3 regions of the Amycolatopsis sp. WAC 04182 genome follow, and region 3 is predicted to be linked to each of the others. Evidence: riboswitches for the same ligand, from Rfam matches in the RefSeq annotation. Region 3 holds a riboswitch; each other region holds the start of a gene.

Region 1 (3,268 bases), on a different contig from region 3:
AGCAGGGCCGCGAACGCCCCGGCGAGCACGGCCAGTGACGAAAGCACCAGCGCGACCTGTCCTCGCGCGAGCACGACCGCGCAGAGCACGAACACCGCGGCCACGACCAGGACCAGCACGCTTCGCTCCAGCCAGGCGAGCCCGACCAGGCCCAGCGTCAGCAGGATCGCGCTCCGGGTGTCGCCGTCGAGGTCGAGTTCCCAGTAGCCGACCAGATCCGCCAGCGCGATGGCGACCAGCCCGCCGAGCGCGATCCCGGCGACCTTCCACCAGCGCATGGCCTTCGTGCGGATGGCGTAGAACAGCACCGTGCCGAGGTAGACCGCGAGGACGGCGAACAGCCAGCCGTCGTTCCGGCCGGCGGCGATGTCGAACGACATGTCCAGCGCGGCCGCGTTTTCGCGGCTCATCTCGATCCCGTGCAAGGATCCGAAGACCCCACCGTCACCGACCCCGTAAAGATTCTGAGTCAGGAACTGCTGTTCACGGGCGGGCGCGTAGGCGAACCAGCCCCCTGGCCGAATCCCGCCGACGGACAGGGCCACCACCACCAGCTGGGCGAATCCCAGCAATGCCAGCGGAAACCAGTAACGCGGTCGTTCGTTCCCCATGCGGGGTGAGGGTAGTGGGTCAGGCACAGAACGGGGGAAGCTCCCGCGGATCATTCTCCGGCACCCAGCGGCCTTCCGGCTTCTCGTACTGCCAGCGCGCGCCGCGGGCGACGATCTGGCGCAGCGCCAGGACGATCCGGTCCACGTGTTCGGTGGTGCTGCCGAGGCCGAGGCTGACCCGCACGGCCTGTTGCCCCGCCGAACCGGCCACGGCGATCAGCCGCTTCGTCGCCACGTGCGCGCAGAACGCGCCGTCCCGCACGCCGATGCCGTACTCCGCGGACAGCACGGCGGCGAGCCAGCCAGGGTCGAAGCCGTCGACGACGAAGCTGAGCGTGCCGACCCGGTCGACCGGCGCGTCGAACAGCCGCAGTTCGGCGAATCCGGGGATGGCGGCGAGGCCACGGCGCAGGCGCGCCAGCAGTCCCTCCTCGTGGGCGACGATCCCGTCCCAGTTCGCGGCCAGGGTCTCGCAAGCGACACCGAGCGCGTAGACGCCGACGGTGTTGGGGGAACCGGCTTCGTGCCGCTCGGGACCGGAATTCCAGACCACGCCGAGGTTTTCGGAGTCACGGTTGACGAGTTTCGTCGCGCCGCCACCGGCGAGGTACGGCTGAGCCGCGCGCAGCCAGTCGGCGCGGCCGATCAGCGCGCCGGCCCCGAAAGGCGCGTACAGCTTGTGCCCCGAGAGCGCGACGTAATCGACGTCGAGATCCCGGATCGAGATCCTCCGGTGCGGCGCGAGCTGCGCCGCGTCGAGCGCGATCCGGGCGCCGTGCCGCCGCGCGACGGCCGCGATCTCCTTGACCGGCAACAGTTCCCCGGTCACGTTGGACGCGCCGGTGAGCACGACCAGCCGCGGGCCCTGCGGGCAGTCCGCGAGCGCTTCGTCCACAGCGGACACCGCGGCGAGGCGGGTCCGAGGGGTTTCGATCCGGCGGACGTTCGGTCCCTTCCACGGCAGCAGCGCGGCGTGGTGCTCGGTGTCGAACACGACGACGGAGGTGTGCTTCGGCAGGCTGCGCGCGAGAAGGTTGAAGGAATCGGTGGTGTTGCGGGTGAACACGACGGTGTCGGTCGTCCGCGCGTCCACGAAACGGCGCAGGATTCCGCGCGTGCGCTCGTAAAGCTTGGTCGAGACCTGCGAAGCGAAGCCGGCGCCGCGGTGCACGCTGGCGTACCAGGGCAGGAATTCGTCGACCGCGGCACGCACCTTGTCCAGACAAGGAGCGCTCGCCGCGTGATCGAGGTTGGCGTAGCCGATGTCGCCGCCGGTGACCAGCGGAACCCGCAGATCGGCACCGGCGACCGTCGGGATTTCGTGCGTGGCAACGGTTTCAGCGGAAACATCGGTGCGTTCGAGAGCGAGGGTCATCGTCATCCTCCGGGCCAGGGGACCCGCCGAGGATCCCGCGCTTGCCCGCCGCACCACGCGACGAGCCAGGTCCTCACCCGGGGCACCCCACCGCGGAAGGAGGGTTGCCGGTCAGCTAGCCGGGGCTTGACGCTGACACTCGTGACCTACGAACGAAGTTAGCGGATGGGCGGGCGATCGAGCCAGCCCTTGTCCGCATCTTGAGACGCCGCTCACGTGCTCCGCAAGCGGGGAGAACCGCTGCCCGGCGCCGCGCCGCGCCGGGCAACGGCAGGTCAGACCCGGAATCGGCCGGGCAGTCCGATGGTCGCGCGGGACGAGACCTCGGTCGCGGTGCCGGAGTACTGATCGGTGCCCGCGGTGAACTGCCAGCCGCCGAAGGTCTTGCCGTCGACGGCTTCGCCGTAGGCCTCGGCGACCTTGGTCGAGACCTCGTCGTAGGACATGCCGTTCCAGTTGCCCGCGCCGACCCCGAAGTCGCGCGAGTCGCCGCCCTGCGCGGCGGCCGTGGGCAGGGTCCACAGGGTGAAGTGCACGTGGGCGCCGGTGCTGCTGCCGCCGCAGGGCAGCGCGTTGCCGGTCCGGCCGAGGGCGTCGCCGGGGGCGACCTTCTGGCCGTCGGTGACCGAAATGCCCTCCAGGTGGTAGTACCCGGTCCGCCGGCCGCCGTCGTGGTCGACGGTCACCCAGTCGCCGCCGGAGCAGTGCTGGATCCGCACCGTGCCCGCCAGCGGGGCGCGAACGGTCTTGTCCCCGGGACTGAAGTCGATGGCGTTCTTCACGCCGGAGGTGCCGTTGTCCGAGTGGATCCCCGCCGAGTAGACCGACTGGCCCGAGTCGAAGGGCAGCCCGAACGCGGGAAAGGCCCCGGTCGCCGTCGCCGTCGGGGCGGCGAGAACCACCCCTACGAGTGCGGCGGTGACCCCCAGACCGGCGAACCGCGCAGGAAGTTTCGTCACCTTGCGTACTCCTTACCCCGTGACACTCACCCATTCGATGGAGTCGATTGCGGGGAAAGTAATCCAAAAGGAGTACAAAAGGGAAGAATTTTCTGAGATCAACCGACGAACAGCTGGTGCCGGTTCGTGACCTACTGGCCGGATTCGCCCTTCCACCTGGCGAGGCGGCCGGCCCGGTCGACGGCCCGCAGGCGTCGTTCGGCCGCGTCACGGACTTCGGCGGTGGTCACGACGAGTAACTGGTCGCGCTCCTGGAGCCTGGTGTTCTTGTTCGGCGTGAAGCCGGCGCCGTCGCGGACGAGGAGGCTGATCGTCGCCCCCAC
Region 2 (3,268 bases), on a different contig from region 3:
AGGCGCAGGTCGGCCCGGATCCGGACACTGTGCCGGCAAGCGCACCCGCATTGACTCCCGCCCGCAACGTGCGGCGCAGCCCCGGACGCAACGAAACAGCGGCAGCCTGCAGGTCATTGCCGAGAAGCAGCGCCAGTTGCCGCGGGTCGCCGGAGGCCAGCGCCTCCACCACCGGAGCGTGCGAGCCGATCCGCGGCGGGCTGCCCTCTTCACGCAACTTGTCCAGCTCGCCGAACACCCTCGGCGTCGAAAGCCCACGCTGGTCGAAGGCCAGGACCCAGTGGAAGGTGTGCCTCGATAAGACGGGCACCAACTGCTCGCCCCGGCCGGTGCCCAGCGCAGTCCCGCCATAAAGCGCGAAAGGAACATCGCTACCGAGCTTCGCGGCGATACCCGCCAGTTCGTCGCGGGAGATGTCGAGCTTCCAAAGCGAAGCGAGCCCCACCAGGGTCGCGGCCGCGTCGGCACTGCCACCGGCCATCCCGCCCGCGACCGGGATGCCTTTGCGCAGCACGACTCTGACCTTGGACTCGCCGTCCGCCTTGCCGACATGGGCCGCCAACGCCTGCGCCGCCTTCCAGGCGAGGTTGTTGGCTCCTGTCGGTACGGAACCTTCACCTTCACCGTAGACCTCGACGCCGGGGTCCTCGGTGACCGCGACGGTCACCTCGTCGGTCAGGGAAAGCGCCTGGAACACGGTCACCAGCTCGTGGTAGCCGTCCGGGCGTACATCTCCGACCGACAGGTGCAGGTTGACCTTGGCGGGAACCCTGACGGTTACTGGGGGCGGTACGACGGCGAGCACGCGTCAAGCCTACGTGGCCGCTCCACTTGCGCTGTCACCAGGAGAAAGAGAACGGACGGGTCAGACGCGAACGGGCCGCCCCGGACGCGATTCGTCCTGAGCGGCCCGTTCGCGGAGAAATCAGGCGGCGACACCCTGCGGGCCGCGGACCGGGTGGGTCACGTGGCCGCCGCGTTCGGCGATCCAGGCCAGCGCGGCGTCCGCGCGCTCACCGCGCACCCCGAGGCGGAATCGGCCGACCGGCGTGTCGCCGATCCGGGTCAGGCCGCCTCCGATGGTGGCGAGTTCGACGTCGAAGCGACCGGCGGCCTCCGGCAGGAGCGCGCCGACCGAGGCGAAGCCGACGAGCACGACGTCCACCGCGCGGTCGTACTTCGAAGCCTGTGCCCGCCCGGTTTCGATGGCGGGAAGCAGCGCCTGCGCGGTCCTGCTGTTCGGGTCGGAGACCAGGTCGAGCACGGTTCCGCGTTCGATGATCGCGCCGGCCTCCAGAACCGCGACGTCGTCGCAGACACGGCGGACCACGCCGGCGTCGGGCGTGGTGAGCAGCACGGTGACGCCGAGCTCGGCGCGCGCCCGGTCGAGCACGGTCAGAACCGCGCCGGACTCCTCGGGCTGCACGCCCGCGGTCGGGTCGTCGGCCAGGAGCACGGACGGCCCGGCGGCCAGCGCCTTGGCGATGGCCACCCGGCGCAGCTGCCCCTCGGACAGGTCGCCCGGCCGCTGCCCCGCACGGGGGGTGAGCCCGACCAGGTCGAGCAGGTTGCCGACCCGGTTGCGGCGCTGCGGCCCGTCGAGGCCGAGCTGCTCGAGCGGCGAAGCGATGTTACCGGCGATGGTGCGCTCGGCCAGCAACTCCGGCTTGGTGCTCACGACACCGACCTGGCGCCGGATTTCGCGGAGACGGCGTCCGTCGAGAGTCCCGGTGTTGAGTCCGTCGAGGCGGACGACACCGCGGTCGGGCCGCTCCTGAAGACCGATGCACCGAGCGAGGGTCGACTTGCCGGAGCCCGCCGGACCGACGACTCCGAACAGCGAGCCTGCTTGGATGTCCACGCTCACATCGCGCAGAGCGACGACGGGATTTCCGTTGAGGGGAAAGGATTTGGACAGGTTTTCGACAGTGATCACGAAAGGCTCCATGCACATGGGGCGCTGCTTCTTTCGAGCGCGCCAACCGTCACCGAGTAACCGTCCGGGAAACGGACGGATTCAGAGATAAGGGAATGAACTCAGGCAGTAACGGTGGAGCGTCGACACGCACTTACCGTGCGGCGACCTTCATCGACGACACGTCGCCTGGTCAGCAGGAGCGGGTGGGTGACCCTGTTCATTAGGCACAGCCTCCATCGGTCCTGGCTGTAGCACCTGCCCTGTGGAGGGTGGTTGCTGCGACTTCGGCGAGCCAGGTCTCTCAGTCGCTCGGGATGGCTTACTGAGTAAAACCGATCCCACTGGATGAAAGCAAGCGCGTAGGCGCAGATCACACGTCTGGTCGCGTCCATCATACAGGATCGGCTGCCCATATTCTGAGATACTGACGAGATCCCCGCTCGCGGCAAGCGCGCTGCCTGCTAAGACAAGGCCTGCCCGCACGAATCGATAAGAGGATGTGCACACGCATGCATCCATGACCGGCCGCCGCCCGCGCGGCTCCGGTCACACGTGCGGCAGATGGTCAGCCGGCGGCCGCGGCGATCCGGGCGAACTGATGAACGTCCAGTTGCTCCCCGCGGGTCTTGGGGTCGATACCGGCCTTTTCGAGCAGTTCCCCTGCGCGTTCGGCGGAACCGGCCCACGACGCCAACGCGGCGCGCAGGGTCTTCCGCCTTTGCGAGAAGGCGGCGTCGACCACCGCGAACAGCCGCCCCCGATCCACGGACGACACCACATCGCCCCGTTCGAACGCGACCAAGGCGGAGTCGACGTTCGGAACCGGCCAGAACACCGCCCTGGGCACCGCCGCGACCTTGCGTGTCTTCCCATACCAGGCGAGCTTGACGCTGGGCACGCCGTAAGTCCGGCTTCCCGGACCCGCCGCCATCCTGTCCGCGACCTCGGTCTGGACCATTACGAGGCCACTGGTCAGCGACGGCAGTTCGGCGAGCAGGTGGAGCACGACGGGCACGGCGACGTTGTACGGCAGGTTCGCGACGAGCGCCGTCGGCCGTGCGGGCAGGTCGTCCGCGGTGATCCGCAACGCGTCCGCGCCGACGACCGTCAGCCTTTCGGCTCCGCCTCGTTCGGCCACGGTGCTCGGCAGGCGCCCCGCCAGGACGGGGTCGATTTCGACCGCGACGACCTCGGCGCCGGTCGCGAGCAGCCCGAGTGTCAGCGAGCCGAGACCCGGCCCGACCTCCAGGACGACGTCCCCTTCGCCGATCCCCGAGAGGTCGACGATGCGGCGCACCGTGTTGGGATCGTGCACGAAGTTCTGGCCGAGCTTCTTGGTCGGACGTACGT
Region 3 (3,268 bases):
CGGTCGCCGTCGGCCCCGGCCGGGCTCCCGCCTGGGCGTGGCAGCAGGTCGCGGACGAGACCGCGCGCCGCGGGATTCCCTTGCTGGAGCTGGAGATCGGGCAACGGCTGGACTGGCCGGGGTTGTCACTGGACGTACTGGGTCCGCGGTACGTCACCAGCCGATCGGCCCGCGAACAGGACGGCACGGTGATCAACAACGGTTCCGTCGTCCTGCGTGCCGGGACTCCTGCGGGCCGAGTGCTGCTGACGGGCGACATCGAGCTCGCCGCGCAGGCCGACCTGATGGCCGAGGGCGCCGAACTGCGTGCCGAGGTCCTGAAGGTCCCGCACCACGGAAGCCGTTACACGGCACCGGATTTCCTCAACGCCGTCGCGCCGCGGGCGGCGTTGGTGAGCGTCGGCGCCGGGAACACCTATGGGCATCCAAATAAGTCCACTTTGGACAATCTGGTGGCCGTTGGCGCGTCGGTCGCCAGGACCGACACGGACGGCGACACCGCGGTCCTCGCCGACGCGCGAGGTCTCGCCCTGGTACGCCGGGGTGAGCCCCGCGGCCCGCCTCGTTCTTGAGACGGGCCGCCGGGAACTCAGATGCCCAGAGCCTCGCGGACCGCGTCGGCCGAGGCGCTGACGGTGGCCTTGGGGCCGATCTTGTCCTCGACGGCGTCGAGGGTCTTGAGGCCGTCACCGGTGATCAGCAGGACGATCTCCTCGTCCGGGTCGAGCTTGCCGGTCTTGATGAGCTTCTTGGCCGTCGCGACCGTGACGCCGCCGGCGGTCTCGGTGAAGATGCCCTCGGTGCGGGCGAGCAGCCGGATGCCTTCGACGACCTCTTCGTCGCTGACGTCTTCGATCGCGCCACCAGTGCGGTTGACCACGTCGAGGACGTAGGGGCCGTCGGCCGGGTTCCCGATCGCCAGCGACCGGGCGATCGTGTCCGGCTTGACCGGCTGGACGACGTCGTGCCCCGCACGGAAGGCCGCCGAGACGGGGGAGCAGCCGGTGGCCTGCGCGCCGAACACCTTGTACGGCGTCTCGTCGACGAGGCCGAGCTGCCCGAACTCGCGGAAACCCTTGTCCACCTTGGTGAGCTGCGAACCGGAGGCGATCGGCACCACGATCTGGGAGGGAAGCCGCCAGCCGAGCTGTTCGGCGACCTCGAAGGCCAGCGTCTTGGAGCCTTCCGAGTAGTAGGGCCGGACGTTCACGTTGACGAACGCCCAGCTCTCCTGCTCGGCGGCGAGCTGGGTGGCGAGCCGGTTCACGTCGTCGTAGTTGCCGTCGACCGCGATCAGGTCACCGTCGTACACGGCGGTGGTGAGGATCTTGGCGCGTTCCAGGGTCTTCGGGATCAGCACGACCGACCGCCAGCCTGCCCGGGCCGCCGCGGCGGCGACGGCGTTGGCCAGGTTGCCGGTCGAGGGACAGGCGAGCACGTCGAACCCGAACTCGCGGGCGGCGGCCAAAGCGACGGCGACCACGCGGTCCTTGAACGAGTGCGTGGGGTTGCCGGTGTCGTCCTTGACCCAGACCTTCTTGACGCCCAAGGCCTTCGCGAGCCTGTCGGCCTGGATGAGGCGGGTGGCGCCGGGTTCGGTGTTGGGGATCTCTTCGACGTTCGAGGGAACGGGAAGGAGTTTCTTGTAGCGCCAGATGTTCTTCGGTCCGGCTTCGATGTCCTCGCGGCGCACGCGGCCGAAGTCGTAGGCGACTTCGAGCGGCGAGAAGTCCTCGGCGGAAACGAATTCGGGGGCGAGCGGCTGCCGGTGTCCCTCTTCCTTCGACACCAGTTCGACGGCCGGTCCGAGATCCGGGGTCTTGGTGGTGGAGGTCGTGCCGAGGGTTGCGGTCATCGCGAGGTTCCTTTCCTCATCTGCCCCGCCATGGCGGGCCGGAATTGGCACCGTGTTCGTCAGCTATCCCGCGATCGCGGAATGACAGGCTGACGCCGGTTGCCGGGGCTTCATCGGGCCGTTCCCTCTGCCCCTCTGGATGAGCGGTATTCGATTGTCGGCACGCGTGTGATCGCGTCGCCTCGCCAACACCGTACGACATGAGGCTCACGTGGGGCCACAGTGCCCGCTACACATCACCGGACAAAGCACACGAGAGGAGGAGTGGGAGGATCGTCACCGTGACGACGCAAGCTTCCGCCCCATCGCCGCTGGTCCTGGTTCTCGGTGAGGAAGAGCTGCTGATCGAACGAGCGGTCCGCAGCGCCTCGGACGCGGCCAAGGCGGCCGACCCGACGGCGGATCTCACCCGGATCCGGGTGTCGGACCTCACAGTCCCGGCACTCGCGGAGATGGTCAGCCCCTCGCTGTTCGCCGAGGGCAGGGTCATCGTCCTCGAATCCGCGCACGACATCTCGCAGGAGCTCGCGGACGGGGTGATGGCCTACGTCAAGGCGCCCGCCGACGGCATCGTGCTCGTCGTCGTGCACAGCGGAGGTGGCCGGAGCAAGGCCGCGAAGGGGCTCCCCGCCGCCTTGAAGAAGGCCGGTGCGGAGGTCGTCGAATGCCCGAAACTGACCAAAGCCGCTGAGCGGGAATCCTTTGTCCGCAACGAGGTCCGCCGCGTCGGCGGGAAGATCGACGGCGCGGCCGTGCTCGCGCTGATCGACGCGGTCGGCTCGGATCTGCGTGAACTGTCGTCGGCCGCGACCCAGCTGGTCGCGGACGCCGGCGGAACGGTCGACGAGCAGGCGGTCCGGCGCTACCACCGGGGCCGCGCCGACGTGAACGGGTTCGCCGTCGCGGAGAAGGCCGTCGCCGGTGACAAGGCCGCCGCGCTGGAGTCGTTGCGCTGGGCGATGCAGCTGGGCGTGCCGCACGTGCTGGTCGCGGACGCCCTAGCCGACGCCGTCCGGACGATCGCGCGGGTCTCCGGGGCCGGTCGCGGGAACCCGAACCAGATGGCGGGTGAGCTGGGGATGCCGCCGTGGAAGGTGCGCAAGGCACAAGGGCAGGCCCGCGGCTGGGGCCAGGACGGGCTCGCCACCGCGATGCGGGTGGTCGCCCGGCTCAACGCCGAGGTCAAGGGGGTCGCGGCCAACCCGGAGTACGCGCTGGAGCGTGCCGTCCTGGAGGTCGTCGACGCCCACGGCACAAGCCGCTGAAACGGCGAAGGGCCCCGGCGACTCGCGTCGCCGGGGCCCTTCGAAGCCGATCAGAGAGAGTTCGCGCGCTTCGCCAGCGCGGACTTCTTGTTGGCGGCCTGGTTGGCGTGGAGAACGCCCTTGGTCACGGCCTTGTCCAGCTTCTTGG

What was found. Region 3 has a riboswitch for S-adenosylmethionine ahead of thrC (threonine synthase). Riboswitches for the same ligand answer to the same signal wherever they lie in the genome.
Region 1: it holds a riboswitch for S-adenosylmethionine, as region 3 does, so the genes downstream of both, DMH01_RS39830 (aminotransferase class V-fold PLP-dependent enzyme) here and thrC (threonine synthase) in region 3, are expected to answer to the same signal.
Region 2: it holds a riboswitch for S-adenosylmethionine, as region 3 does, so the genes downstream of both, DMH01_RS06405 (methionine ABC transporter ATP-binding protein) here and thrC (threonine synthase) in region 3, are expected to answer to the same signal.

Annotation. Positions count from the first base shown of each region.
Region 1 covers NZ_QHJJ01000010.1:46,442-49,709, forward strand. Annotated here, with positions in the region: gene DMH01_RS39825 (hypothetical protein) at 1-611, opposite strand, end outside; gene DMH01_RS39830 (aminotransferase class V-fold PLP-dependent enzyme) at 631-1,986, opposite strand; SAM riboswitch class IV at 2,019-2,133, opposite strand; gene DMH01_RS39835 (M23 family metallopeptidase) at 2,262-2,945, opposite strand; gene DMH01_RS39840 (potassium/proton antiporter) at 3,077-3,268, opposite strand, start outside.
Region 2 covers NZ_QHJJ01000001.1:1,271,689-1,274,956, forward strand. Annotated here, with positions in the region: gene DMH01_RS06400 (4-(cytidine 5'-diphospho)-2-C-methyl-D-erythritol kinase) at 1-805, opposite strand, end outside; gene DMH01_RS06405 (methionine ABC transporter ATP-binding protein) at 926-1,936, opposite strand; SAM riboswitch class I at 2,149-2,239, opposite strand; gene rsmA (16S rRNA (adenine(1518)-N(6)/adenine(1519)-N(6))-dimethyltransferase RsmA) at 2,484-3,268, opposite strand, start outside.
Region 3 covers NZ_QHJJ01000002.1:1,172,832-1,176,099, reverse strand. Annotated here, with positions in the region: gene DMH01_RS12780 (ComEC/Rec2 family competence protein) at 1-572, shown strand, start outside; gene thrC (threonine synthase) at 590-1,855, opposite strand; SAM riboswitch class I at 1,869-2,001, opposite strand; gene holA (DNA polymerase III subunit delta) at 2,137-3,120, shown strand; gene rpsT (30S ribosomal protein S20) at 3,171-3,268, opposite strand, start outside.